4 regions of the Pseudomonas sp. GD03875 genome follow, and region 3 is predicted to be linked to each of the others. Evidence: riboswitches for the same ligand, from Rfam matches in the RefSeq annotation. Region 3 holds a riboswitch; each other region holds the start of a gene.

Region 1 (7,191 bases), on a different contig from region 3:
CGGCAGGTCGGCCCGCGCCAACCAGGGCGCCTCGCCCTCGACGCGCAGGCGCGCACCGCCGAGCAGGTCGCTGACCAGCCGCTTGCCCCGCTCCAGGTCAGCCAGGACGTAGCCGGGCGGCGGGTCGAGCAGGCAGGTGCCGAAGCGCAGCTCGCCGCTGGTGGTGATGGCCGGCGCCACCGCCAGCCAGTCGCCCAGTTCGCGGGCCAGGCGGTTGACCCCGTCCAGGCCGCCGAGCAGCGGCACCACGGCGCTGCCGTCCTCGGCCAGGGCCAGCACCGGCGGCTCGGCGCCCTTCTCCGCCAGCACCGGCGCCAGGCTGCGGATGACGATGCCGGCGGCGCACAGGGCGATGATCGGCGTGCCGGCGCGGTACAGGCCGCGCAGGTGTTCGGCGAATTCGCGGTAGATCTGGTCGACTTCTGCCACCCGCCCGCTCAGCCCATGGATACGCGCCCTGGGGTAGCGCTCGCGCACCCGGCGCGCGGTGGCCAGCGCCGATGCGCCGAGGATGACGATGGCGGGACTAATGCCCGTGGAAGCGGCCTCGGCCGCGATCGCTCCACACTCGCCGTCATCGCGGCCAAGGCCGCTCCCACCGGTGGTCGACTCAGCCACGCCACTTCTCCCCCGGCACCAGGATCATGGAGAAATAGGGCGAGGCCAGCGGGTCCACCTCATCCAGCGGCACGATGTGCTGGTTGTCCATGGTGGCGCGCTCCACGTAGTGGGCGCGCTCGGCCAGGCCGAGACGTTGCAGCACGCGGCGCACCTTGTCGAAGTTGCGCCCGAGCTTCATCACCACGGCGGCCTCGGCATTGCGCAGGCGCTGCTCCAGTTCCTCCTCCGGCAGCACGCCGGAGAGCACGCTGAGCGACTGGTTGCGGTACACCAGCGGCGTGCCCAGTACCGAGGCGCAGCCGAGCATGGAGCACACGCCGGGCACCACCTCCACCTCGTAGCGCTCGGCCAGGCGGTCGTGCAGGTACATGTAGGAGCCGTAGAAGAACGGGTCGCCCTCGCAGATCACCGCCACGTCGCGGCCGGCGTCCAGCTCCAGGGCGATCTGCGCGGCGCAGGTGTCGTAGAAGTCGGCGATCACATCCTCGTAGGAGAGCGGCGGTTCGAGCTTCTCGGTGGTCACCGGGTAGACCAGCGGCAGGCGCCGCTGCGCCTCGGTCAGGTGCCGCTCGATGATGCCGAAGGCGTTGCCGCCCAGACCCTTGCTCGCCTTGGCCTTGGCCACGAAGTAGCCCACCACCGGCGCCGACTGCAGCAGGCGCAGGGCCTTGAGGGTGATCAGCTCCGGGTCGCCGGGGCCGACGCCGAGGCCGAGCAGACGTCCCTTACGCATCACTCCACCTCCGAGGCCAGGGCGTTGACCGCGGCGGCGGCCATGGCGCTGCCCCCACGGCGGCCACGCACGATCACGTAGGGCACGCCGCGGCTGTCGGCGGCGAGCAAGTCCTTGGATTCGGCGGCGCCGATGAAGCCCACCGGCATGCCGAGGATCAGCGCCGGCTTCGGCGCGCCGGCGTCGAGCATTTCCAGCAGGTAGAACAGCGCGGTCGGCGCGTTGCCGATCACCACCACGCTGCCCTGCAGATGCTCGCGCCAATGCTCCAGGGCCACCGCCGAGCGGGTGTTGCCCAGCTCGCGGGCCCGTTGCGGCACATCCGCTTCATTGAGGGTGCAGATCACCGGGTTGGCAGCCGGCAGGCGCGCGCGGGTGATGCCCTCGGCCACCATGCGCGCGTCGCAGAGGATCGGCGCGCCGGCGGCCAGGGCCGCGCGACCGGCCGCGCCGGCGCCGGTCGAGAAGCGCAGGTCCTGCACCACGTCGACCATGCCGCAGGCGTGGATCAGGCGCACGGCAAGCTTTTCCAGATCGGCCGGGATGGCGCTCAGGTCGGCCTCGGCGCGGATGGTGGCGAAGGACTGGCGATAGATCTCCTGACCGTCGCGGATGTAATCGATCATTCGGGTGTTCCTGTGGCCAGGCGTTCGCCGGCCTGGTCGATGTCGAGGGACGACGCCAGCAGTCGGCCGAATCCGGCCTGGTCCCGCTCGCGTCGATAGAGGTCATAGCGCCCGCCGGAGCGGGCCAGCAGGGTGTAGGGCGCAACATGGGCGGCGGCGCAGCTGCGCGGGCAGCCGCACAGGTGCATCTGGGCCGGGCCGTCCGCCCCCAGCCGCGCGGCCAGGCGCAGGGCGTCGGCCTTGGTGTCCGCCTCGGCCCTGGCGCAGCCGGCGGTGCCGCTGCAGGCGAGCAGGCGGGCCAGCGGCGCGCGGGCGTCCAGCACCAGGCCGATATCGGCCATGGCCCGGGCCACGGCAGCCTGGCGCTCGACCACCACATCCGGCAGCAGCACGCCCTGCCAGGGCGTCAGGCGCAGCTCGTCGCTGCCCTCGGCTCCGGTCAGGTCGGCCAGTGCCTGCAACTGGTCGGCGTGCAGGCGCCCCAGCGGCGCGCCGGCCAGCAGCATCGCGCGGTTTGGCTGGGCCTGGGCATGGATGCCCAGCGGCGCGCCGTCCATCGCCACGGGGGCGAAGGTCGGCGGCGGGTCTTGCAGGGCGAACGGCAGGCGAGCGAGGAAGTCTGCCACCGGCATGTCCGCCAGCAGCTGGCGCATGCGCGTGCGCTCGCCGGCCAGTTCGAGGAACAGGTTCAGCAGCGCCTCCACCAGCGCCGGCACCCGCTCCAGCTCGACCACGCCCAGCGCGCCACGGCGCGGACACCCCGCCAGGCCGAAGGCCATCCGCGTGCCGCCGGGCAAGGCGCCGAGCCAGAGGTCGTGGGGGTGGTCGAGCATGGCCAGGGCCTCGCCGCCGTCCAGCTGCAGGGCGAACTTGGCGGACAGGCCGTGGAAGGCGGGGGTGTCCTGCAGCAGCGCCAGCAGTCGTTCGGCCAGGGGCCGGGTGTCCAGGTGGGCGGCCGGGTCGCGGCCGGCGGCGGGGCTGATCAGCAGGTTGCGCACATCGTCGGCCGCCGCGTGGCGCGGGCCGAGGCCGGCGTCGAGCAGGCGCCGCACCAGCTGTTCGTGGCAGGCCTCGCGCACACCGCGAATCTGCAGGTTGCTGCGGTTGGTCAGCTCCAGCACGCCGCCGGCGCAACGCCGCGCGACCTCGGCCACGGCGCGCGCCTGCTCGCCGGTCAGCCGCCCGCCGGGCAGCTTGACCCGACAGATGCCACCGTCGCGCGCGGGCACGATGCGCCACAGGCCCGGACAGGCGGAGGGCCTTGGCACGAAGGCGACAGGGGAAGATTCGGGCTGCAAGCGGTCACCGGCTACGAACGACGCGGCGACCGAACCAGCGGAACCGGAAGGCTCCTTGGCATCGGTACACCCCGCCCGATGTTGGCACTCGCGACAGCGTCGTCGGCAGGTCTCCTGGCTGGCAGGTCCTCGTCGCCCCACGGCCTTCCCGATTGCTCAGTGGCGCCTGTGTGGAGCGACTCGCTGCTTACAGTTGCGGGGGCAGCCACGGCTCGACCGTGTTCCCTCTTAGGCCCACGTACCCCCGAGGGGCCGGGCACCGACGAAGGCGCTATTATGCCCGCTTTTCACGACGCCGGGCCAAGCCCCGCGCGTCGCCCCGCAAGGCATCGAGGAGACACACATGACGGCCTGGCTGACGGTGGTGGGCATAGGCGAGGACGGCTACGCCGGCCTGGGCAAGGCGGCACGGCGCGCCCTGCTGGCGGCGGAGCGCATCGTCGGTGCCCCGCGCCAGCTGGAGCTGCTGCCCCCGTGCATCCGCGCCCCGCGCGAGGCCTGGCCGAGCCCCTTCGGCCTGGCGCCGGTGCTGCAGCGGCGCGGCACACCGACCTGCGTGCTGGCCAGCGGCGATCCCATGCTGTTCGGCGTCGGCGCCAGCCTGGCGCGGCAGTTGGACGAGGGCGAGATGCGGGTGCTGCCGGCGCCCTCCTCCTGTTCCCTGGCCGCCGCCCGGCTGGGCTGGCCGCTGCAGGACACGACCCTGCTGTCGGTGGTGGCGCGGCCGCTGGCCGCCATCGCCGCGCACCTGCACCCGGGCCGGCGCCTGCTGATCCTGTGCAACGACGGCGTCAGCCCCGCCGCCATCGCCGCCCTGCTGCGCGAACGCGGCTTCGGCGCCAGCCGCCTGAGCGTACTGGAGCACCTGGGCGGCCCGCTGGAGCGGCGCGTCGACGGCCTGGCCGAGGGATGGAGCCTGGAGCAAGCCGCCGCGCTCAACCTGCTCGCCGTCGAGTGCCGCGCCGATGCCGGCACCCGGCCGTTGCCGCTGACAGTCGGCCTGCCCGACGAGGCCTACCGCCACGACGGCCAGCTGACCAAGCGCGACGTACGCGCCGTCACCCTGGCACGCCTGGCGCCGCGCCCCGGCGAGCTGCTGTGGGACGTGGGCGCCGGCTGCGGCTCGATCGGCATCGAGTGGCTGCACAGCCACCCGAGCTGCCGGGCCATCGCCATCGAGGCGGACGAAGGGCGCCAGGGGCTGATCGCGCACAACCGCGACGCGCTCGGCGTACCGCAGCTGCAACTGCTGGCCGGCCATGTACCGGAGGCGCTGGAAGGGCTGGAGCGGCCCGACGCCATCTTCATCGGCGGTGGCGTGACCGTGCCCGGCGTGCTGGAGCAATGCTGGCAGGCGCTCCAGCCCGGCGGCCGGCTGGTCGCCAATGCCGTGACCCTGCAGAGCGAGGCCGCGCTTGTGGCCTTCCGCGAACGGCACGGTGGCGAACTGATCCGCCTGAGCGTGGCCCAGGCCCGGCCCCTGGGCGGCTTCGACACCTGGCGCAGCGCCCTGCCGATCACCCTGCTGGAAGTACACAAGCCGTGACCCGCGTGCTGCTGCTCGGCGGCGTCGGCGACGCCCTGCGCCTGGCCCGTCGCCTGGGGCCGGAGCACCTGTACAGCCTGGCCGGGCTGGGCAAGGTGCCGGAAGACCTAGGCTGCCGGGTGCGGGTGGGCGGCTTTGGCGGCGCCGAGGGGCTGGCCGGCTTCATCCGTGGCGAGGGCTTCGACCTGCTGCTGGATGTCACCCATCCCTATGCGGCGCGGATCAGCGCCAACGCCGCCACTGCCGCGTGCCTGGCCGGGGTGCCCTGCTGGGCCCTACGCCGCCCCGGCTGGCGACCCGGCCCCGGCGACGACTGGCGCGAGGTAGCCGACTGGGCCGCTCTGGTCCGGGCCCTGGCGCCCTTCCGCAAGCCCTTCTTCACCCTGGGCCGCGAACCGCTGGCCCACCTCGACGAAATACCCGCGGGGCAGTTCTGGACCCTGCGCCTGCTCGATGCCCAGCCCGAGCACCCGCGCGCCCGCTGCATCGCCGCCCGCGGCCCCTTCGCGCTGGACGACGAGCGCGCGCTGTTCGCCGCCGAGGGTTTCGACGCGCTGGTGAGCAAGAACAGCGGCGGCGCGGCCACCGAGGCCAAGCTGCAGGTGGCCCGCGAGTGCGGCCTGCCGGTATTGCTGCTGGCGCGCCCCGAACTGCCCGAGGTGGAGCGCAGCTTCGCCGATCCCGAAGACCTGTGGCAGGCGCTGCGGCCCCTGCTCCGAGAGACCTCATGAAGACCGAAAACTACGCCCGCGTGCTGTTCGCCGGACCCGACCTCGATAGCGGCAGCTTCGCCGAGCTGATCCGCCATCAGTTGGCCGAGCGCTTCGGCGCCGCCGTGCTGGACGACCTGTTCGATACCGACGCCGGCTACGAGCCGCTGTGGGCGCAAGTACGGCAGTGTCTGGCAGCCGGCGAGCTGCCGCTGCTGCTGGTCGACCTCGACCCGCTCGGCGGCAGCCCGCATCTGGACTGGCTGCGCGGCGAGCTGCAGGCATTGGCCGGTGAGTATGCGAGCGACGTATTCGTCTGCGCCGGCAATGCCGAGGACGTGGCGGCGCTGGCCGAACTGATCGTGAAGCCGGAGCGGCACCTGGGCTGCGTGGAGGTGCCGCAACTGCCGGAGCGCCACAGCTGGTCGTGCATCCCGCCGCACCGCTATCGCGTGCTGCTGTGCAGCGGCCCGCGCTGCACCCGTCGCGGCGCCCTGCCGCTGTGGAAACTGCTGCGCGAGGAGCTGAAGGCGGCGGGCCGGCTGGAAACCGAAGACGGCGTGCACATCACCCGCACCCAGTGCCAGTTCCCCTGCGACCAGGGGCCAACCCTGAGCGTCTACCCGCCGGGCGAGTGGTACCGGATACGCGATGCGGACGAGGTGAAGCGCCTGGTGCGCGAGCGCTTCGTCGAGGAGCGCGCGGTGCCGGAGCTGATCATGCGCGCGTAGGGCGGGTGCAACCCGCGTGGTGAATTGCGCGGGTTTCACCCGCCCTACGTTGGATCTTCCGGGACGGTGCGCATGGCGCACCCTACGGATGCGTATGTAGGGTGCGCCATGCGCACCGGGATCAGAGACTCATCACGTCGAGGAAGCGCGGCGTGGCGCTGTCGTCGATCTTCAGGCTCTGGAAGTCGAACAGGTTGCGGTCGGCCAGTTGCGAGGGCACCACGTTCTGCAGGGCGCGGAACATGATCTCGGTGCGGCCCGGGCTCTTGCGCTCCCACTCGTTGAGCATTTCCTTGACCACCTGGCGCTGCAGGTTCTCCTGGGAGCCGCACAGATTGCACGGGATGATCGGGAACTCCTTGAGCACCGAGTAGGCCTCGATGTCCCTCTCGTTGCAGTAGGCCAGCGGGCGGATCACCACGTTGCGGCCGTCGTCGGACAGCAGCTTGGGCGGCATGGCCTTGAGCGTGCCGCCGTAGAACATGTTGAGGAAGAAGGTCTCGAGGATGTCGTCGCGGTGGTGACCGAGAGCCATCTTGGTCGCGCCGATCTCGTCGGCGTAGGTGTACAGGGTGCCGCGGCGCAGGCGCGAGCACAGCGAGCAGGTGGTCTTGCCCTCCGGGATCTTCTCCTTTACCACCGAGTAGGTGTCCTTCTCGATGATGTGGTACTGCACGCCGATGGACTCCAGGTAGGCCGGCAGCACGTGCTCGGGAAAGCCGGGCTGCTTCTGGTCCATGTTCACCGCGACGATCTCGAACCGGATCGGCGCCACCTTCTGCAGGTACAGCAGGATGTCGAGCAGGGTGTAGCTGTCCTTGCCGCCGGACAGGCAGACCATCACTTTGTCGCCGTCCTCGATCATGTTGAAGTCGGCGATGGCCTCGCCGACCTGGCGGCGCAGGCGCTTCTGCAGTTTGTTCTGG
Region 2 (7,191 bases), on a different contig from region 3:
AGCAGATCGAGGCCGGGGTGTTCCAGAAGCTCGACCGCAGCAAGCTGCCCAACTGGCAGCACCTGGACCCGCAGCTGATGAAGCTGATCGAGGCCAACGACCCGGGCAACCAGTACGCCGTGCCCTACATGTACGGCACCGTGCTGATCGGCTTCAACCCGGCCAAGGTCAAGGCCGCCCTCGGCGACGACGCGCCGGTGGACAGCTGGAACCTGATCTTCAAGGAAGAGAACATCGCCAAGCTGCAGCAGTGCGGCGTGGCCCTGCTCGACTCGCCGTCCGAGATCCTGCCGCTGGCCCTGCACTACCTGGGCCTGCCGCCGAACAGCAAGGAACCGGCCGACTACGCCAAGGCCGAGGCGCTGCTGAGTAAGGTCCGCCCCCACGTGCGCTACTTCCACAGCTCCAAGTACATGAGCGACATCGCCAACGGCGAGATCTGCGTGGCGGTCGGCTACTCCGGCAGCTTCTCCCAGGCCGCCAACAACGCCATCCAGGCGAAGAACGGCGTGGTGGTGGACATGCGCCTGCCCAAGGAAGGCGCGCCGATCTGGTTCGACATGATGGCCATTCCCAAGGACGCGAAGAACATCGACGAGGCCCACGCCTTCATCGATTTCCTGCTGCGCCCGGAAGTGATCGCGCCGATCTCCGACTTCGTCGGCTACCCCAACCCGAACAAGGACGCCACCGCGCAGGTGGCCGAGGCGATCCGCAGCAACCCGAACCTGTACCCGACCGCCGAGGCGATGAAGACGCTCTACACCCTGGAGCCGCTGCCGCGCGCCGCCGAGCGGGCGCGTACCCGGGCCTGGAGCAAGATCAAGACCGGCAACTGAAGTCCCGCCGGCCCGTCAGGGCCGGCTGCCGTTTCAGGCCATGGCGCGGCGGATGTCCGCGGCCAGTTCGCGCACCCGCTCCTCCTCGGTGTCCCACGAGCACATGAAGCGCGCGCCGCCGGCGCCGATGAAGGTGTAGAAGCGCCAGCCCCCGTCGCGCAGGCGCTCGATGGCCGGCTCCGAGAGCTGGAGGAACACGCCGTTGGCCTCCACCGGGAACATCAGGCTCACCCCCGGTACGTCGGCCACCAGCTCGGCGAGCAGGCGGGCGCAGCGGTTGGCATGGCTGGCGTAACGCAGCCAGGCGTCGTCCTGCAGCAGGCCGACCCAGGGCGCGGACAGGTAGCGCATCTTCGAGGCCAGCTGGCCGGCCTGCTTGCAGCGGTAGTCGAAGTCCTCGGCCAGCGCCTTGTTGAAGAACAGAATGGCCTCGCCCACCGCCATGCCGTTCTTGGTGCCGCCGAAGCACAGCACGTCGACGCCGGCCTTCCAGGTCAGCTCGGCCGGGCTGCAGCCGAGAAAGGCGCAGGCGTTGGAGAAGCGCGCGCCATCCATGTGCAGGTTGAGTCGCAGCGCCTTGCACGCCTCGCTGATGGCGGCGACCTCGTCGGGGCGGTACACGGTGCCCACCTCGGTGGCCTGGGTCAGGGTCACCACGCGCGGCTTCGGGTAGTGGATGTCCTGCCGCTTGAGCGCCACCTCGCGGATCGAGTCCGGGGTCAGCTTGCCGGCCAGGGTGCGCGCGGTGAGCAGCTTGGAGCCGTTGGAGAAGAATTCCGGCGCGCCGCACTCGTCGGTCTCGACGTGGGCGGTCTCGGAGCAGATCACGCTGTGGTAGCTCTGGCACAGGGAGGAGAGGGCCAGGGAGTTGGCCGCGGTGCCGTTGAAGGCGAAGAACACCTCGCAGTCGGTCTCGAACAGCTGGCGGAAGCGGTCCGCGGCACGGGCCGTCCAGCTGTCCTCGCCATAGGCGCGCTCGTGGCCGCGGTTGGCCTCGGCCATGGCGGCCCAGGCCTCGGGGCAGATGCCCGAATAGTTGTCGCTGGCGAATTGCTGGGTATGGTCGGTCATGGTGTGTGCTTCCTGGCAGGGCAGTCGCTCAACTGTACGCCAGCGCCGTGGCGTCCGGCAGCGACAGTCGAGCGATTTGGGGCAATAACAGATACGACTTCAAAAGAGGCCAGCGAAAAACTGTACCGGCATCTATTTCTCGCCGGAACGGCCATGGCCGGTCGAAATTCGTGCAGGTTCTGAAACGGCAGGACTTTCCACTTATGACCAGTACAGTTGCAGCCATAGAAGCAGAACAGTTACAAAGCCGCCTAACTAATAGCCCTGCAATTTAGCCCAGCTGTGTCTATAAAATCGACTATCCAGTCAGGAAAATATGCTTCCAGTAGGACACCCTCTAACCCCGCGCGAAGCGGAAGGAAGCACCACCATGGAACGCATACTCGGTTCCGACCTCATGTTCCAACAACAGAGCCCGGCCAGCGGCGGCAACCTGCCCCTGCGCGTCCTGGGCACCCTGCTGCTCTGGCAGCGCCGCATCAGCAGCCGCCGCGAACTCGCCCGCCTGGACGAGCGCCTGCTGGCCGATGCCGGCATCAGCACCTACGACCGCGCCATCGAGATCGACAAGCCGTTCTGGCGCTGAACCGCGACACCCGCCGTCACCAAGGGAAGCCGAGCGCTTCCCTTTTTTATGCCCGCTTCGTAGGGTGCGCCGCGCGCACCAGCAAGCCTCCGCAGGGCTCGGTGCGCACGGCGCACTCCACGCAACAAATTGGCACACAGCCCTTGAGTGCCACGGATCGCCCCGCCCGCTCGGTTTCTCGGGGACTGACAACTCTCGCCACGCCCACCGCGACTTGACCCGCCGCCGGCACGCTGGTCTCATGCGCGCCGATCCAGGTGTCTCGCGCCGCCGCGCGCGAAGTTAAACGGGAAGCCGGTAATGCTCCGCCCCTCGGCGAGCCAGTCCGGCGCTGCCCCCGCAACGGTATGCGAGCCGGGTGTTCACTCTGCCACTGTGCTTCGGCATGGGAAGGCGAACGCCCCAAGTCTCGCAAGCCCGGAGACCGGCCTGGACCCTTGTTGGCAAACCCGCGGTGGGCGGGCGTAACCGATGGTCCGCCCGCACGGGAGGCCCTTGTCTGCGCGCGCCTGCGAAACCCGTTTCGAGGCGATCACCTTGGCTCTTTCCCGTTCATCCCTGTTCCGCCGTGCGCCGCTGGCGACCGGCATCCTCCTGTGCGGCCTCGCCGCGCCCCTGGCGGCGCAGCCCCTGGGCCTGGACACCCTGACCATCAGCGCGCCCTCGGTGGAATCCACCGCCGTGGCGGAAATGGCCCGCTACGGCAGCCACCTGAACATTATCGAGCGCGAGCAGATCGAACGCGCCGGCCCCAGCGCCGACCTGTCCCGCGTCCTGCAGATGTACATCCCCGGCCTGTACGTGGCGCCAAAGAACGGCCCGTTCGACACCGGCACCTTCTCCCTGCTCGGCGGCCGCAACGACGACACCCTGATCCTGCTGGACGGCGTGCGCCTGAACAACCGCCTGTACGGCGGCATCTATCTGGACACCCTGCCGACCACCGCGGTGGAGCGCATCGAGGTGCTCAAGGGCGGCCAGGGCATCCTGTTCGGCACCCAGGCGGTGTCCGGCGTCATCAACATCGTCACCCGGCGTCCGCAGAGCCGCGACGCCAGCGGCGAGGTCAACCTCGGCCTGGACAGCTTCAAGGGCCGCAACGGCGACGCGCGGGTGGAGAGGGTGCTCGCCAACGGCTTCGGCGACCTGGGCCTGCTCGGCTACGCCAGCCGCCACCGCTCGCAGGGCTACCAGCCCTACCGCGACCGCGACATGACCGCCACCGTCAGCGACGAGCGCCGCTCCTACGACGTGACCACCCTGGGCGGCAAGGCGATCCAGGCCTTCGGCGAGGACGCGCGGCTGGAGCTGTTCTACCAGTACAGCGAGGCCGACCTGGACTTCGCCCGCCCCACCTCCAACCGCAGCACCACCAACGACCGCGTCCACCAGATCGCCACGGCCACCTTCCAGCAGCGCCTGAGCGACGACTTCAGCTGGTTCGCCAAGACCCACATCAACGACTGGGACACCCGCTACACGCGGATCTACAACCTGCAGGGCGGCGGCACCCGTACGCTCAACCGCAACGACTACTGGGGCTTCACCGACTGGGGCGCGCAGATCGAGGGCAAGGCCATCCTGGCCGGCGGCCACGAACTGGTATTCGGCAACGACAACCAGTGGTTCGAGGGCCAGGACGACGTGCTGATCATCGACAACAACGAGGCCGAGGCCCACGCCTTCTACGCCCAGCTGCGCCCGCGGATCGACGCGCTACCGGACTGGCACCCCAGCCTGGGCGTGCGCCGCGAGAAGATGTCCGGCGGCGAAGGCGCCACCGTGTGGATGCTCACCTCGCTGTACGACCTGAACGAGCAGTGGAAGCTGCGCGGCCAGTTCGGCACCGCCTTCAAGCTGCCCAATGCCGAGCAGCTCTACGTCAACGAGCCCGGCTCGGAGATGGGCAACCCCGACCTCAAGCCGGAACGCAGCCGCAACGCCGAACTGGGCCTGGACTTCGACGGCGGCCCGCTGACCGCCAGCGCCACCCTGTTCCGCCGCGACATCACCGACCTGATCAGCCTGCACGGCGAGCAATGGGTCAACGGCGACGGCGAGATCGAGGTGCGCGGCCTCGAAGTCGACGCCCAGTGGCGCTTCGCCCCCGGCTGGAGCTGGAGCGGCGACGCCACGCGCAACCTGATCGAGACCCGGGAAGGCGTGACCCTCCACAACATCCCCAGCTTCTTCGCCCGCACCCGCCTGGGCTACGACGCCGACGCCTGGGGCGTGGGCGCCGCCGCCCGCTACGTGCGCGCGGTAGTCAGCGCGGCCGGCGACGACTACGGCCACTACACCGTGCTGGACGCCGACGCCTACCGCTACCTGGACGCCGCCCAGCAACACCGCGTCAGCCTGCTGCTGGAGAACCTGCTGGACCGTGACTACGCCACCAGCCGGATCACCAACGGCACCCGCCAGGTAGACAACCTGGGCCGGCCGCGCACCGCCGAGCTGCGCTACACCTACCGCTTCTGAGGCCGGCGTGCGCAACCTGATCTTCGCCGGCCCGCTCGGCGGCGCCCAGGGCGAGGCCTTCCGCCGCCAGCTGCTGGAGTTGCGCGGCCCGGCTGCCGCCGAGGACGTGGTGGACACCGGCGACGCCTTCGACGCCCTGTGGCAACGGGTCCGCGCCTGCCTCGCGGCGGGCGCGACCGAGCTGCGGGTGGCGGACCTGGAACCGGCGGCGGACAGCGCCTACCTCGACTGGCTGCGCGGCGAACTGGCGGCGATCGCCGCCGAGTTCGAGCATGCGCCACGCCTGCGCGTCACCGGCTCGGCGCTGGGCCGCCAGGGCCTGGACGCCCGCGCTGCCTGCGCCGCGCTGGAGGACGAGAGCCAGCTGCTGGACTGCCGGGACATCGGCGAGATTCCAGCGCAGCCCGACTGGTCGCGGCCGCCACCGCACCGGCGCCACCTGTTCCTCTGCACCGGCCCGCGCTGCGTGCGGCGCGGCGCCCTGCCGCTGTGGAAGACCCTGCGCCGGGAGCTGGCCAGCCGCGACCTGATCGAAACCCCGCACGGCGTGCTGATGAGCCGCAGCGGCTGCCAGTTCCCCTGCAACCAGGGGCCGATCCTCACGGTGTACCCGGACCGCTGCTGGTACTCGCTGCGCGACCCCGAACAGGTGCGGCGCCTGGTGCAGGAGCACCTTGAGGCAGGCCGACCGGTGGCCGAACTGCTGGTGGAAGTCGAATGATCAGGCCCACCCTGCTGGCGTTGCTGCTCGCGCTGGCCTGCCCGCCGCTGCAGGCGGCCATCGCCTTCAGCAGTTGCGGCCAGGACGCCACCCTGGCGGCGCCGGCGCAGCGCATCCTGGTGCTCAACCAGCACGCCGCCGACCTGCTGATCGCCCTCGGCGCCAGCCGCCAGGTGCTGGGCGTGGCCTACATCGACGACGACCCGGAGGCGCTGCGCCAGGGGCGCTACCACGGCATCCCGGTGATCGCCGAGAAATACCCCTCGGCCGAGATCGTCTACGCCCTGCGGCCGGACCTGGTGATCGGCGGCTTCGCCTCGGCCTTCGGCCAGGGCCTGCTGTCGCGCGGCGAACTGGCCGCCAACGGCATGCCCAGCTACCTGCTGGACGCGGCCTGCCCGCAGCGGGCGGAGACCTTCTTCGCCGGCATCGAGCGGGACCTGACCCACCTGGGCCGCCTGGTCGGCCAAGCGGAGCGGGCTCGGGTGCTGATCGCCGAGCAACAGCGGGAACTGGCGCGCGCCGCCGAGCTGTCACGGGGGCACGAACCGCTGCGGGTGTTCTACCTCGACAGCCTGGACCAGGGCCTGGACACCCAGGGCGGGCAAGGCTTCATCGGCGAGCTGATGCGCGCGGCCGGGGCGCGCAACCCGTTCGACCACATCGCCCGGCGCGGCTTCGTGGTCAGCCCGGAGCTGCTGCTGGCGGAAGACCCGGACGTCATCCTGCTGGCCGATGCGGTGTGGTCGCCGGCGCCGGAAAAGATCGCCGCGCTGCGCGCCGACCCGCTGCTCTCAAGGCTGCGCGCGGTGCGCGAGGAGCGCTTCGTCTCGGTACCCATCGCCCACCTGTTCCCCGGCGCGCACAGCGCCAAGGCGGCCCGTCGCCTGGCCGAGGCGCTCTACGGTCCATGAGAAGGCTATGTATCAGCCCTAGATGGAGGCATGTGATCGTAGGGTGCGCCGCGCGCACCGATAAGCTGGCAAACCGATGCTCAGCTGTTTATCCAACTGAGTGAAAGTCTTGGTTTCGCCCTCCCGCGCGAGTCGCTTGACTCGCTACGCTCGCCCCTGCGGCTGTTACTCCGCTTTCGTTGCTCTTGCCTGCGGATTGCCGCCCGGACCAGGAGAAAGCAACCAAAGAGAAGGCCACTCCGGCATCCGGGTCCGGGCGGCACGGACTGCCCTTCCTCCGGAGCCCTCCGGGGGCCGGCTTGAAGGACCATCCATAGATATTCAAGCGGGGGACGCCTGGTTCTCTCGCCGCATCCATGCGGCTCATCCCCCTGCGCAACACCTCCACTCGGTCTACTGACGGGGACTCCGGCTCCGAGTTGCTTGACGCTTTTTGCCAGCCGCTACGATGTTGTCGTGCCCTGACCTCTTTTGGGTCCCCGCCTGCGCGGGGATGACGAGGTAGGGGTGAAATTCTTCCGGAGCCCTCTGGGGGCCGGCTTGAAGGACCATCCATAGATCTTCAAGCGGGGGACGCCT
Region 3 (7,191 bases):
GGTAGGCGTCCAGTTGCGGCAGCCAGCTGTCCGGATCGTCGTTGACCTGCAGGCCCAGCTCGCGGTCGAGGCTGGCTTCGCGCACCTTGTGCTGGATCTCACCGCGCAGCTCCAGAGCGCGGCGCGGGTCGAGCTGGCTGGCCTCGTAGTACTCGTCGGCCAGACGCTCCAGGTCGCGCAGCGGGCCATAGCTCTCGGCGCGGGTCAGCGGCGGCATCAGGTGGTCGAGGATCACCGCCTGGGTGCGGCGCTTGGCCTGGGCGCCTTCGCCGGGGTCGTTGACGATAAAGGGGTAGAGATTGGGCAGCGGGCCGAGGATCGCGCTCGGCCAGCAGGCCTCGGACAGGCCGACGCTCTTGCCTGGTAGCCACTCCAAGTTGCCGTGCTTGCCGACATGGATCAGCGCATCGACGGCGAACGCCGTGCGCAGCCAGCAGTAGAAGGCCAGGTAGCCGTGCGGCGGCACCAGGTCCGGGTCGTGGTACACCGCCGCGGCGTCCAGCTGGTAGCCACGCGCCGGCTGGATGCCGACGAAGGTCAGGCCGAAGCGCAGGCCGGCGATCATCAAGCGGCCGCTGCGGTACAGCGGGTCCTGCTCGGGCGGGCCCCAGCGCTCCAGCACGGCGCGCTGGTTGGCCGCGGGCAGGCTGGCGAACCAGCGCTGGTAGTCGTCTAGCGCCAGGCTTTGGGCGCAGGGACGCAGGTCGAGGTTGTCGAGGTCGTTGGTCACGCCGCCGAGCAACTGGTGGATCAGTGCGGTGCCGTCGTGCGGTAGTCCCTCGACCGGATAACCCTGCTGCTCTAGGGCGCGCAGGATATTCAGCGCGGCAGCCGGAGTGTCCAGGCCGACGCCGTTGCCGATGCGACCGTCGCGGGTCGGGTAGTTGGCCAGGATCAGGGCGACGCGCTTGTCGGCGTTGATCTTGGCCGCAAGCCGGGTCCAGCGCAGCGCCAGCTCGGCGACGAAGTCCATGCCTGGCAGGTGCGGGCGATAGCGCACCACGTCGCTCTGGCTGCGCTCGCTGCGTGCGGCCACGCCCTTGAAGCTGATCGGCCTCGTGATCAGGCGACCGTCCAGCTCGGGCAGGGCAATGTGCATGGCCAGGTCGCGCGGGCCCAGGCCCTGGGCGCTGGCCTGCCACTGTTCTTCGCTGTCCAGGGCGCAGAGCGCCTGCAGCACCGGTACGTCGCGGCGGAACGGCCGAGCTTGCGGTGCCTCCGGGTTGGACTGGGCGAAGCCGGTGGTATTGAGGATCACCGACGTGTCGGTTTCGTCCAGCCAGGCCTCGACCTGGGCCAGGCATTCGGCTTCCTTGAGGCTGGCGACGGCGATGGGCAGCGGGTTGAGGCCCTGGGCCTGCAGGCGCTGGCAGAAGGTGTCGACGAAGGCGGTGTTACCGGCCTGTACCTGGGCGCGGTAGAACAGCAGCGCCGCCACCGGCCGGCCCGGCTGCCAGTCGGCGCGCCAGTGTTCGAGGGTTGCCTCGCCGTGGCGCGGGTGATGGATCAGCGTGCGCGGCAGGGCGCGTGGCTCGCTCCACGGGTAGTCGCGATCCAGCCAGCGGCTGGCGATGCAGTGCAGCAGGTGGCGGGCATTGTCCGCGCCGCCCTGGCGCAGGTATTGCCACAGGCGCTGGCTGTCCTCGGTCGGCACGTTGCTCAGTTCGGTCAGCTCGGGATCGGGGCTGTCATCGCCGGGCACCAGGATGATCCTGGCGCCTTGCCGGCCCAGCTCGACTAGGCGTTCGATGCCGTAGCGCCAGTAGCTGACGCCGCCGTGCACCGAGATCAGGATGACTTTGGCGTGGTGAAGCACTTCCTCAACGTAGAAGTCCACGGAAGCGTGATTGGGCAACTGCGCCGGGCTGGCCAGGCGCAGGCTGGGGAAGTCTTCGGGCAGTTCGCGCGCTACCTCGGCCAGCAGCGACAGGTGGGAGTCGCCGGTGCAGAGGATCACCAGCTCGGCCGGGGTCTGGCCGAGGTCGGCGATGCTGTCGGCCGGCAGAGTGACGCCGGCCTGGGCGCGCAGGAGGTGCATGGGTCAGGGCTCCGAGTTGCCTGGGAGAGCCTCACCCCAGCCCTCTCCCAGGAGGAGAGGGAGTTGGGCCGGGTGCAGCTTTTCTCCCCTCTCCCCTCGGGAGAGGGGCCGGGGGTGAGGGAGCCGCAGTCGGCTCGCTCTCCTCACGCCAGCGCCGCCTTCAGCTCCGCCTCGATGGCAGCGCGGTCCAACTCCTGGCCGATCAGCACCAGGCGACTCTGCCGCGCTTCGTCGGCGCCCCAGGCGCGGTCGAAATGGCGGTCGAAGCGCTGGCCGACGCCCTGTACCAGCAGGCGCATGGCCTTGCCGGGGATGGCGGCGAAGCCCTTGACGCGCAGGATGCCGTGCTTGGCCACGGCGTCCTTGAGGGCGGCGAGCAGGCGCGCTTCCTCGGCTTCCGGCAGGACCACATCGAAGGAGTCGAACTCGTCGTGGTCGTGGTCCTCGTCTTCCTCGTCGTGGTGGGTACGGCGGGCGTCGATGTGCAGCTCGGTCTCGCAGTTGAGGCCGACCAGCACGCTCAGCGGCAGGTCGCCGCCCTGGGCCTCGATCACCTTGACCGATGGCGGCAGCTCCTCGGCCACCTCGGCGCGCACGGCGGCCAGGGCGTCGGCGTCGAGCAGGTCGGTCTTGTTCAACACCACCAGGTCGGCGCTGGCGAGCTGATCGGCGAACAGCTCGTGCAGTGGTGATTCGTGGTCCAGGTTCGGGTCCTGCTTGCGCTGGGCGTCCACCTGCTCGGGGAAGGCGGCGAAGGTGCCGGCGGCCACGGCCGGGCTGTCGACCACGGTGATCACCGCGTCGACGGTGCAGGCGGTGCGGATTTCCGGCCAGTTGAAGGCCTGCACCAGCGGCTTGGGCAGGGCCAGGCCGCTGGTCTCGATCAGGATGTGGTCCAGCTCGCCGCGGCGTGCCACCAGCTCGCGCATCACCGGGAAGAACTCTTCCTGCACGGTGCAGCACAGGCAGCCGTTGGCCAGTTCGTAGACGCGGCCGTTGGCTTCTTCCTCTCTGCAACCGATGGCGCACTGCTTGAGGATGGCGCCGTCGATGCCCAACTCACCGAATTCGTTGACGATCACCGCGATGCGGCGGCCGCCGGCGTTGGCCAGCAGGTGGCGCAGCAGGGTGGTTTTGCCGGCGCCGAGGAAGCCGGTGACGATGGTGACGGGAAGTTTGGCGAGCGATTGCATGGAGAGCCCCGGGGACGTCGTGGAATGGACGGACGGGCAGGGCGGGGCACGCGCGGACGAGCGAGGGCCGAACACCACCGGATCACCCCGCCCGGTTGTCGAAACGTTTGCGAGGCAGGTCTCCTGGCTTACGGCGTGCGGCAGCGTTGCCGCGCTTCCCCACCTTCCCGCCGGTTGGCAGTGGTCTGTCGGGGAGTCTCGTCCGTTCACAGTTGCGGGGGCAGCCAGGGCTTGAAAGACCCTGTTCCCTCTTAGCTTCTTCGGATGGCGAAGAAGAACCTCGGAAATGGCGCAAGGCTACGCAGTGCCTGGGATGCGGTCAACCGCGCGGTTGACGCTGGGTGGAGCTTCGTGATGTTCTAGAAAGGCTGTTTCAGGTGCCTCTCGCCGCCGTGCGCGAGGTGAAACGGGAAGCCGGTGGGCACTCTCCAGACCAGGGGAGGCGAGTCCGGCGCTGCCCCCGCAACGGTAAGCGATCGACGGGTCAACCACGCCACTGTGCCGAGCGCATGGGAAGGCCGACCCGGTTCCTGCAAAGGCGTCGCAAGCCCGGAGACCGGCCTGAATCCCTTAGTTTGGCAACCCGCGGTGGGCGGGCGTACGCCGGCTCGTGGCCCCCGTGGCCGTACTCGTGCTGCGTTCCTTCTACCGGTCCGTCAACCCCTGGAAGGTGCTCATCATGTCCAGCCGCACGCTGTCGTCCTCCGATTCCGTTTCGCTCCCGTTGTCCAAGCGCCTGACCATCGCCGTCGGCAGCTGCCTGCTCGGCGCGCTGCTGATCTTCTTCGCCGGCTTCTCGCACATCGAGGCGATGCACAACGCCGCCCATGATACCCGCCACAGCGCCGCCTTCCCCTGCCACTGAGACCGCCCGCCATGATCAAGCGCATCGCCCAGACCGCGGGCTTCTCCGGCCTGCTGGCCGCCATCGTCCTGACCCTGCTGCAGAGCCTGTGGGTCACCCCTCTGATTCTCCAGGCGGAAACCTTCGAGACCGCCGAGCCGGTGGCCGAGCACAGCCACGGCGAGCAGGCCGTCGCCCACGCACACGACGAGGCCGCCGGCCACAGTCATGGCGAGGAAGCCTGGGCGCCCGAGGATGGCTGGCAGCGCACCCTATCCACCGGCCTCAGCAACCTGGTGGTGGCCGTCGGCTTCGCCCTGATGCTGGCCGGCCTGTTCACCCTGCGTGCGCCGAACCGCACCTGGCAGGGCTTGCTGTGGGGCCTGGGCGGCTTCGCCGTGTTCAGCCTGGCGCCGTCCGCCGGCCTGCCGCCGGAGCTGCCGGGCACCGCCGCCGCCGACCTGCTGCTGCGCCAGTACTGGTGGATCGGCACCGCCGTCGCCACCGCAGCCGGCCTGGGCCTGATCGCCTTCGGCCGCAACTGGGCGTTGCGCGTCGTCGGCCTGGTGCTGCTGGCCGTGCCGCACCTGATCGGCGCGCCGCACCCGGAGGTGCACGAGAGCCTGGCGCCGGCCGCCCTGGAGCGCGAGTTCATCCTGGCCTCGCTGCTGACCAACGCGGTGTTCTGGGCCGCCCTCGGCCTGGCCGCGGCCTGGTTCTTCGGCCGTGGCGCCCGTCGGGACGCCTGAGCCGGTGACCATCGCCGGCCTCGGCTGCCGTCGCGGCTGCACGGCGGCCGAGTTGCGCGAACTGCTGGAACGGACCCTGCGGCAGCTCGCGCTGCCGCTGGGCGCGCTGGATGGTCTGGCCACCAGCGAGCACAAGCGCGGTGAGGCCGGACTGGTGCAATTGGCACATGACCTCGGCCTGCCGCTGGACTTCCACACGGCCGAGCAACTGGCCTGCCACGAGCCACAGATCAGCGAAGGCTCGGAGCAGGTCCGCGAGCTGACCGGCGCCGCCAGCGTGGCCGAGGCCAGTGCCCTGGCCTCGGCCAGCGAGCGCTCCGGTCGCGCCGCCACCCTGATCTGTCCTAAACAGCGCAGCGCCGCTGCTACCCTGGCCATCGCCCGCGCCTGAGCGCCTGCTCGTGATCTGCTGCGCGTCGGCTATGTCCACGTGAGTTGTCGCACCCCTTGTGGGAGCGGATTCATCCGCGAATGTCGCGGCCAATCGGAATGCTGCCCAGCCGCGCCTACGAACGCAGGACTGCGCCACCGATACGTAACGGGGACATAGCCCTTCGGAATGCTCCTCTGCCGTCTGTAAACTCTTCTTCCTCAGCCGTTTTCGCTTATCTCTGGCTCGCAAGGTCGCGAGCAGGCTCTGACATCGGGGTAACTCAATGACCGTCTATTTCATCGGCGCCGGCCCCGGCGATCCGGAGCTGATCACCGTCAAGGGCCAGCGCCTGATCCGCAGCTGTCCGCTGATCCTCTACGCCGGCTCGCTGGTGCCGGAGGCCGTGCTCCAGGGCCATGGCGCCGAGCGGGTGGTGAACACCGCCGAGCTGCATCTGGAGCAGATCGTCGCCCTGCTGGCAGAAGCCCATGCCCGGGGCCAGGACGTGGCCCGGGTGCATTCCGGCGATCCCTCGCTGTACGGCGCCATCGGCGAGCAGATCCGCGAACTGCGGGCGCTGGGCATTCCCTTCGAGATCATCCCCGGTGTCACCGCCACGGCGGCCTGCGCGGCGCTGCTGGAGGCCGAGCTGACCCTGCCCGAGGTGGCGCAGACGGTGATCCTCACCCGCTACGGGCACAGTTCGCCGATGCCGGCGGGCGAGGCGCTGGGCGCCCTGGCCAGCCACCGCGCGACCCTGGCGATCCACCTGGGCGTGCGCCACCTGCCGAGCATCGTCGAGGAACTGCTGCCGCACTATGGCGGCGATTGCCCGGTCGCGGTGGTCCATCGCGCCAGCTGGCCGGACCAGGACTGGGTGCGTGGCACCCTTGCGGACATCGAAGAGAAAGTGCGTGGCAAGGACTTCCGCCGCACCGCGCTGATCCTCGTCGGCCGGGTGCTGGATGCGCCGGACTTCGCCGGCTCGGCGCTCTACGCCGAGGCCACCCGTCACCTGTTCAGGAAAGACGACGCAGGCAGTAGCGACTGAGGTCGACGTTGCCCCGGTTGTCGGCGATGGCGATCTCGCCGCCCAGCCCTCTGAGACGGCTGTTCAGGTCGCTGGCGTAGAGCGCCTGGCGCAGGCGCGGGTAGTCCCACTGCGGCGCCAGCCAGCGGTGCAGCTGCGGCAGCAGGAACTCCCAGTGGCCGGGCGCGCAGGCGAAGCCGGCCTCGCGCAGGCGGGCGAGGGTGTCGGCATCGCCGCGCAGCAGGGCCTGGCAGTGCTGGAACAAGGTTTCGAGCGGATCGTCCATGACTGGCGATATTGCGCGGCGGCGAGGGTTGCGGGCAACCTGTGCGGCCATCGGATCGACGAGGAACCCCCATGCGCGACTATCAGTGGCTGCACGAATACTGCCTCAACCGCTTCGGCTCGGCCGCCGCCCTGGAGGTCAGGTTGCCGCAGCCCGTGAGAGAGGCCGAACTGCGCACACTGAGCGACGACCGCTACCTGTCGCAGATGGCCCTGCGGATATTCCGCGCCGGCCTCAAGCACAGCCTGGTGGACGCCAAGTGGCCGGCGTTCGAGGAAGTGTTCTTCGGCTTCGACCCGGAGAAGGTGGTGCTGATGGGTGCCGAGCACCTGGAGCGGCTGATGCAGGACACGCGCCTGATCCGCCACCTGGGCAAGCTCAAGAGCGTGCCGCGCAATGCCCAGTTCATCCTCGACGTGCGCAACGAGAAGGGCAGCTTCGGCGCGCTGATCGCCGACTGGCCGGCGAGCGATATCGTCGGCCTGTGGAAGTACCTGGCCAAGCACGGCAACCAGCTCGGCGGCCTGTCGGCGCCGCGTTTCCTGCGCATGGTCGGCAAGGACACCTTCATTCCCAGCAACGACATGGTCGCCGCGCTCAAGGCCCAGGAAATCATCGACAAGGCGCCGACCAGCCAGAAGGAGCTGGCCGCGGTGCAGGCCGCCTTCAACGAGTGGC
Region 4 (7,191 bases), on a different contig from region 3:
GACGGCCTGGCCGCCTTCCCGCGGCGCAGCGAGAGCGAGTACGACACCTTCGGCGTCGGCCACTCCAGCACCAGCATCAGCGCGGCCCTGGGCATGGCCATCGCCGCCCGCATGCAGGGCAGCAGGCGCAAGGCGGTGGCGGTGATCGGCGACGGCGCGCTGACCGCCGGCATGGCCTTCGAGGCGCTCAACCACGCCTCCGACGTCAAGGCCGACATGCTCGTGGTGCTCAACGACAACGACATGTCGATCTCCAAGAACGTCGGCGGCCTGTCCAACTACCTGGCCAAGATCCTCTCCAGCCGCACCTACTCGAGCATGCGCGAAGGCAGCAAGAAGATCCTCTCGCGCCTGCCCGGCGCCTGGGAGATCGCGCGCAAGACCGAGGAACACGCCAAGGGCATGCTGGTGCCCGGCACCCTGTTCGAGGAGCTGGGCTGGAACTACATCGGCCCGATCGACGGCCACGACCTGCCGACCCTGCTCGCCACCCTGCGCAACATGCGCGACCTGGAGGGTCCGCAGTTCCTCCACGTGGTGACCAAGAAAGGCAAGGGCTTCGCCCCGGCCGAGGCCGACCCGATCGGCTACCACGCCATCACCAAGCTGGAGCCGATCAACGCCCCGGCCCAGCCGAAGAAGCCATCCGGGCCGAAGTACTCCAGCGTGTTCGGCCAGTGGCTGTGCGACATGGCGGCGCAGGACGAGCGCCTGGTCGGCATCACCCCGGCGATGAAGGAAGGCTCCGACCTGGTGGCCTTCGCCGAACGCTTCCCCGAGCGCTACTTCGACGTGGCCATCGCCGAGCAGCACGCGGTGACCCTGGCCGCCGGCCTGGCCTGCGACGGCGCCAAGCCGGTGGTGGCGATCTACTCCACCTTCCTCCAACGCGCCTACGACCAGCTGATCCACGACGTGGCGGTGCAGAACCTCGACGTGCTGTTCGCCATCGACCGCGCCGGCCTGGTCGGCGAGGACGGCCCGACCCACGCCGGCAGCTTCGACATCTCCTACCTGCGCTGCATCCCCGGCATGCTGATCGCAACGCCCAGCGACGAGAACGAACTGCGCCTGCTGCTGACCACCGGCTACCACTTCGCCGGCCCGGCCGCCGTGCGCTACCCGCGCGGCAGCGGCCCCAACGCGCCCATCGACCCGGCCCTGGAGCCAGTGGCGATCGGCAAGGCGGTGGTTCGCCGTCGCGGCCAGCGGGTCGCCCTGCTGGCGTTCGGCGTGCAGCTGGCCGAGGCCCTGCGCGTCGGCGAGGCGCTCGACGCCACGGTGGTCGACATGCGCTTCGTCAAGCCGCTGGACGAGGCCCTGGTGCGCGAACTGGCCGGCAGCCACGAGCTGCTGGTGACCATCGAGGAAAACGCCGTGATGGGCGGTGCCGGCTCGGCCGTCGGCGAATTCCTCGCCGCCGAGCGCATCGTCGGACCGCTGCTGCAGCTCGGCCTGCCCGACGGCTACGTGGAACACGCCAAGCCGGCCGAGATGCTGGCCGAGTGCGGCCTGGACGCCCAGGGCATCGAGGCCGCGGTGCGTTGCCGCCTGGAACAGCTGCAAGGCTGAGGCAGGCCGGCAGCATCCGCGGCGGCATCACAGGCTGACCCGGCGCCGCGCCATGCGCGGCCCCGGCCCGTACGGAACGGATGCGGCATGGACATCAAGCAGCTCAAGTTTCTCGTCGCCCTCGAACGGACCCGCCACTTCGGCCTGGCCGCGACCGACTGCCATGTCACCCAGCCGACCCTGTCCATGCGCCTGCGCGACCTGGAGGACGAACTGGGCCTGGAGCTGATCCGGCGCAACCAGCGCTTCCTCGGATTCACCCCGGCGGGCGAGCGCATCCTGGCCTGGGCCCACAACCTGCTGGACGCGGAAGCCGGCCTCTATGCCGAGGCGGCGGCCTGCCGCGGGCAACTGGTCGGCACCCTGCGCCTCGGCGTGGTGCCGCTGGCCGGGCTGGACCCCATCCGCCTGGTCGAACTGCTGTTCGCCAGCCATCCGCAGATGCGCTTCCAGCTGTTCGCCCTGAGCAGCGAGCAGATCCTCGAACAGCTCACCCGCAACCAGCTGGACCTCGGCCTGGCCTACATCGAGCGCCTCGCCACCCGCGAGCACTTCACGGTGCACAGCCTGGAGCCCACCGCCATGGGTCTGCTCCACGACACCCGGCACTTCCGCTTCGACCCCGCCGGCCTGGGCTGGCAGGCGGTCGCCGAACTGCCCCTGGGGCTGCTGTCGGCCGGCATGCACTTTCGCCAGTCGATCGACCACGCCTTCCGCCAGCGCGCCCTCAAGCCGCAGCTGCGGCTGGAGACCGACTCGATCTTCCACCTCTTGCAGGCGGTCGGCGCGGGCCTGTGCTGCGGGGTGGTGCCACTGGACGCCTCGCTCCAGGCCCACGACGAGCACCTGCGCCTGGTGCCCATCGAGGACGCCCATACCCTCGCCCCGCTGAGCCTGATCATGGCCAGCGGCGCGCCGCGCTCGCCGCTGGCGGAAGCCTGCTTCGAGGACATCCGCCGCAACCTCGCCCAGGCGCTGCGGGGCGACGCGCTGCTGCCGCGATAGCACTTGTATTGGCGGGGCCAAGCGCTTAAGGTCGCGCGCACCCATCCAGGTGTGCCGGACGAAGCCCCTCGGCCTCGTCGCCACGGCATTAAACGGGAAGCCGGTGCGTTCCCCGCGAACCATCCCGGCGCTGCCCCCGCAACGGTAATCGACCCCGATCGCTGATCGGCGTCCGCTCGAAGCCACTGTGCCCAGGCACGGGAAGGCGGGCGGATGGGAGTCGAGAGCCCGGATACCGGCCTGCATGGTGACCACTGGTGTTGCGGAGGGCGGCACCATCAGGTGCGGCCGCCCGCCACGCCTGCTCCTGCCCTCCTCGAAAGCCTGACCTTTTGAGGAACCGATGATGAAGATTTCCCGTCTCGCCCTGGCCGTGGCGCTCGCCCCCGGCCTGACACTCGCCGACGACCTGCCCCTGGACCAGGCGCTGAAACTGTCCGACACCGTGGTCACCGCCAACCGCGAGGCCCAGCCGCGCGGCGAGAGCAGCGCGGCGGTCAGCGTGTTCACCCGTGAGGACATCGAGCGCCTGCGCCCCGCCAGCGTCGGCGAACTGCTGTCGCGCGTGCCCGGCGTGCAGGTGGTGCGCAACGGCGGCCGCGGCGCCAACACCAGCCTGTTCATCCGCGGCACCAGCAACGCCCAGAGCCTGCTGCTGATCGACGGCGTGCGCGTCGGCTCGGTCTCCGCCGGCGGCGCGGCGCTGCAGCACCTAAGCATCGAGCAGATCGAGCGGGTCGAGGTGCTGCGCGGCTCGCGCTCGGCCCTGTACGGCGCGGACGCCCTCGGCGGCGTGGTGCAGATCTTCACCCGCCGCGGCGAGAGCCAGGGCGTCAACCCGCAGCTGCGCCTGGCCGGCGGCAGCGACGGCACCTGGGAGCGCAGCCTGGGCGTGTCCGGCGGCGACGGGCGCACCCGCTACAACCTCACCGGCAGCCTGGTGGAAACCGACGGCATCGACCGCACCGGCCTGTCCTTCGACAGCGACCGTGACCACGACGCCTACCGCAACCGCAGCTTCGGCCTGAACCTGTCGCATGCCGTCAGCGACGTCCTGGAGATCGGCCTCAGCGCCTTGGACCAGCGCGGCAAGAGCGAGTACGACAACCCCTACGGCCGCTTCGACACCACCACCTACGAGACCTTCCCGGCCCAGCCCTGGAGCGAATTCAGCCTGAGCAGCATGGCGGCCTACGCGGACGCGAAGCTCGGCGACAACTGGAACAGCCGCCTGGAGCTGGGCCACAGCGAAGACCGCCAGGAAGACCTCGACAAGCTCTACCCGGGCAGCGACGTGTTCAACACCTACCGCGACTCCGCCGCCTGGCTGAACACCGTGGAACTGGGCAACGGCCACCAGCTGCGCGCCGGCCTCGACTACCTGAAGGACAAGCTGCACAGCGCCACCGCGTACAGCGAGGAGAGCCGCTGGAACCAGGCGCTGTTCGTGCAGCACGGCTACCGTGGCGAGCACTTCTCCACCGAGATCGGCCTACGCCACGACAAGAACGAGCAGTTCGGCAGCGAGAACACCTGGAACGCCGCGCTGACCCTGCCGCTGAACAGCGCCAACGAGCTGGTGCTGTCCTATGCCGAAGGCTTCCGCGTGCCCACCTTCAACGACCTCTACGGCCCGGACAGCTGGGGCGCCAACCCGGACCTCGACCCCGAGCGCTCGAAAAGCGTCGAGCTGCAGTGGCGCAGCCAGCTGGCGGAAGGCACCCGCCTGGAAGCCTCGCTGTACCGCACCGACATCCGCGACCTGATCACCTACGTCTGGGACCCGATGACCTACATCGGCCGCAACTACAACGTCGACGAGGCGCGCATCAACGGCTTCGAGGCGAGCCTGCAACAGGACCTGTTCGGCTGGCGCGGCAACCTGGCGCTGAGCATCATCGACCCACGCGACCGCGACAGCGGCCACACCCTGGCGCGCCGCGCCAAGCGCAGCCTGAGCCTGGACCTGGACCGCGACATCGGTGCCTTCGCCGTGGGCGCCAGCTGGCAGCTGTTCAGCCAGCGCTACGACGACGTGGCCAACCAGCGCGAGATTCCCGGCTACGGCGTGCTCGACCTGCGCGGCAGCTGGAAGGCCAGCGACGAGCTGGCCCTGGACCTCAAACTGGCCAACGTGCTGGACAAGGGCTACAGCAACGCCCTGTACCAGTACGCCGGCGACTACCGCTACTACGGCTATCAGGAAACCCCGCGCAGCCTGATGCTGGGCCTGACCTGGAGTCCGAAGCTGTAAATCCTCGCCAGAGGAATGCGAAAGGCCCCACGATGGGCAATGCCTGTCGGTCAAGAGAAACGCCGTGACTCCCCTGCTGGATCACGGCGTTTTTCCTTGGCTATGCCCGAGTCGGCTGTGGCGAACCGACTCGGCCTTTGTGGGAGAGGCTGAACGGCATTCCGATGGCTATGAACCCGTTAATTCTGCTCGTGTGGGAGCGGCCTCGGCCGCGAAATTCGCGGACAAGTCCGCTCCCACAGGGTCAATGGCGCTCGCCAACCATGGAAAACGCCTTGAGTGACAGGGGGTCCCCAGGATGGGGCCTTTTGTCCCATTTGCCATGCGCGGGTTTCACCCGCCCCGCCGTAGGGCGGGTGAAACCCGCGTGCCGTTCATCTTCCTACCTGGCCCGCGCCAACAGTTCGCACAGCTTCCCGGTGGCTTCCAGCATCTGGAAGCTGGGGCGTTCGATGCCCTTGTCCGGCACCGGCCAGAGCTGGTCCAGGCGCACCGCCGCCAGCTGCGGCCAGGCGCGCCAGTGCTCCAGTTCGGCGCCGCTGCCGCCCAGGATCACCCGCGGCGAACGGGCCAGCACCGCCTCGACGCCGATCTGCGGCGCCGGCATCCGCAGGTCGTCGAACACGTTGCGCGCCCCGCACACGCTCAGCGCGTCGCCGATGATCTGCCCAGCGCCCACGGTGTACAGCGGCTGGTGCCAGATCTGGTAGAACACCGGCAGCGCAGGCTCGCGGTGGTAGCGGGCGCGCAGCCCGGCCATGCCCTGGCGAAAACCGTCGCGCAGCTCACGGCCGCGCTCGGCGCGTCCCATCCGCTCGCCGAGTTCGGCGAACAGCTCGGCAAGCTGCTGCAGATCGCGGGGATCGCCGAAGTAGAGGGGAATGCCCATGTCGTCGAGCTGGCGGCGCTGGGCGTCGGGCAGGCTGCCGGGCGTCAGCAGCAGCAGGTCGGGCTTGAGGCTGAGCAGGGTCTCCAGCTCCAGGGTGCCGAAGCGCCCCACCGAAGCCACTTCGGCCAATTCCGCCGGCCGCTCGCCGCCTTCCAGCAATCCCACCAGGCGATCCTGGGCGCCCAGCTCGACGACGATTTCCGACATCGACGGCGCCAGGCTGACCACCCGCTCGGCCGCCACCAGCGGCTGGCAGGCCAGGAGCAGGCAGGCGAGCAGCAGCGGTCTAGCCAAGCTGGCGCGGGATGCGATACAGGCAGAGCAACACCACGCTGCTCATGGCCAGGAGGATCAGGGCGACGGCGTTGAGCCCGCTGAACAGCGCCAGGGCGGCGATCCAGGCCGGCAGGCCGGCGCCGAGGAACCCCTTGCGCCGCTGCCGGGCCAGCTCCAGCCAGGCCTCGCGCTCGTGCTCGCCGTCCAGCGCCGCCTGGGTGGCGATCAGGGCGCGCTTGTAGCCGGAAAACAGCGGCAGGCTGACGAACATGGATGCCATGCCGGCGATGAACAGCGGCATTTCCAGCACGCTGCCGAGCGCCTGGCTGCCGCCGAACAGCAGGTTGAGGAGGAACAGCGGGCCAAGGGCGAAGCCGAGCCAGCGCCACCATTCGAGGGCGAGCCGGCGGCGCACCTCGGCGCGGGTCATTCTTCCTCCGCCTGGTGCAGCAGCCCGAGCATGTGGCCGAGCTTGCCGACCTTGGTCGCCAGGTACTTGCGGTTGTGCGGGTTGTGCCCCGCCTCCAGCGCCCGGCGCTCGGCCACGCGCACGCCGATGTCCTCCAGCGCCTTGACCTTGCGCGGGTTGTTGGTCATCAGGTTGATGGCGCGGATGCCCAGGTGATCGAGCATCGGCTGGCAGATCGTGTAGTCGCGCTGGTCGGCGGCGAAGCCCAGGCGCTCGTTGGCCTCGACGGTGTCGGCGCCGCCGTCCTGCAGCTCGTAGGCGCGGATCTTGTTCAGCAGGCCGATGCCACGGCCCTCCTGGCGCAGGTACAACAGCACGCCACGGCCCTCGGCGGCGATGGCGCGCAGGGCGGCTTCGAGCTGGGCGCCGCAGTCGCAGCGCTGGCTGAACAGGGCGTCGCCGGTCAGGCACTCGGAGTGCAGGCGGCCCAGCACCGGCCGCCCGTCGGCGACGTCGCCCAGGGTCAGGGCCACATGCTCCTTGCCGCTCTCCTCGTCGAGGAAACCATGCATGGTGAAGACCGCGAAGGGCGTGGGCAGCTGGGAGGCGGCGACGAAGACGACGGACACCGGGTGCTCCTGTGAGGTTCGGCGGAAAGGGCCGCATTGTACCAGCCAGCGCGGGGGCAGGCGCAGCCTGAATTGTCGTCGATAAGGATCGAAAGGGCCGATCTGACGGGCAGATGCGCCATCTGCGAGTGGCACGGGAGCGCGGGGTGCACCCCGC

The links. A riboswitch is a leader RNA that binds a small molecule or an ion and turns the genes downstream of it on or off. The one in region 3 is predicted to bind cobalamin.
Region 1: it holds a riboswitch for cobalamin, as region 3 does, so the genes downstream of both, cobG (precorrin-3B synthase) here and N5D30_RS02105 (CbtB-domain containing protein) in region 3, are expected to answer to the same signal.
Region 2: it holds a riboswitch for cobalamin, as region 3 does, so the genes downstream of both, N5D30_RS18530 (TonB-dependent receptor) here and N5D30_RS02105 (CbtB-domain containing protein) in region 3, are expected to answer to the same signal.
Region 4: it holds a riboswitch for cobalamin, as region 3 does, so the genes downstream of both, N5D30_RS25480 (TonB-dependent receptor) here and N5D30_RS02105 (CbtB-domain containing protein) in region 3, are expected to answer to the same signal.

What each region holds. Positions count from the first base shown of each region.
Region 1 covers NZ_JAOCCV010000005.1:43,928-51,118, forward strand. Annotated here, with positions in the region: gene cobJ (precorrin-3B C(17)-methyltransferase) at 1-531, opposite strand, end outside; gene N5D30_RS05665 (precorrin-2 C(20)-methyltransferase) at 611-1,354, opposite strand; gene N5D30_RS05670 (precorrin-8X methylmutase) at 1,354-1,980, opposite strand; gene cobG (precorrin-3B synthase) at 1,977-3,248, opposite strand; cobalamin riboswitch at 3,365-3,557, opposite strand; gene cbiE (precorrin-6y C5,15-methyltransferase (decarboxylating) subunit CbiE) at 3,622-4,824, shown strand; gene N5D30_RS05685 (cobalt-precorrin-6A reductase) at 4,821-5,555, shown strand; gene N5D30_RS05690 ((2Fe-2S) ferredoxin domain-containing protein) at 5,552-6,265, shown strand; gene ttcA (tRNA 2-thiocytidine(32) synthetase TtcA) at 6,387-7,191, opposite strand, start outside.
Region 2 covers NZ_JAOCCV010000023.1:50,897-58,087, reverse strand. Annotated here, with positions in the region: gene N5D30_RS18545 (polyamine ABC transporter substrate-binding protein) at 1-839, shown strand, start outside; gene N5D30_RS18540 (low specificity L-threonine aldolase) at 873-1,910, opposite strand; gene N5D30_RS18535 (DUF1127 domain-containing protein) at 2,281-2,496, shown strand; cobalamin riboswitch at 2,735-2,944, shown strand; gene N5D30_RS18530 (TonB-dependent receptor) at 3,091-4,977, shown strand; gene N5D30_RS18525 ((2Fe-2S) ferredoxin domain-containing protein) at 4,985-5,698, shown strand; gene N5D30_RS18520 (ABC transporter substrate-binding protein) at 5,695-6,612, shown strand.
Region 3 covers NZ_JAOCCV010000002.1:137,778-144,968, forward strand. Annotated here, with positions in the region: gene cobN (cobaltochelatase subunit CobN) at 1-2,038, opposite strand, end outside; gene cobW (cobalamin biosynthesis protein CobW) at 2,182-3,231, opposite strand; cobalamin riboswitch at 3,327-3,529, opposite strand; cobalamin riboswitch at 3,590-3,811, shown strand; gene N5D30_RS02105 (CbtB-domain containing protein) at 3,911-4,096, shown strand; gene N5D30_RS02110 (CbtA family protein) at 4,108-4,824, shown strand; gene N5D30_RS02115 (cobalamin biosynthesis protein) at 4,829-5,215, shown strand; gene cobM (precorrin-4 C(11)-methyltransferase) at 5,481-6,248, shown strand; gene N5D30_RS02125 (hypothetical protein) at 6,217-6,513, opposite strand; gene N5D30_RS02130 (DNA-3-methyladenine glycosylase I) at 6,585-7,191, shown strand, end outside.
Region 4 covers NZ_JAOCCV010000056.1:5,949-13,139, reverse strand. Annotated here, with positions in the region: gene dxs (1-deoxy-D-xylulose-5-phosphate synthase) at 1-1,572, shown strand, start outside; gene N5D30_RS25485 (LysR family transcriptional regulator) at 1,660-2,577, shown strand; cobalamin riboswitch at 2,608-2,836, shown strand; gene N5D30_RS25480 (TonB-dependent receptor) at 2,924-4,831, shown strand; gene N5D30_RS25475 (helical backbone metal receptor) at 5,214-6,014, opposite strand; gene N5D30_RS25470 (MFS transporter) at 6,007-6,426, opposite strand; gene ribA (GTP cyclohydrolase II) at 6,423-7,034, opposite strand.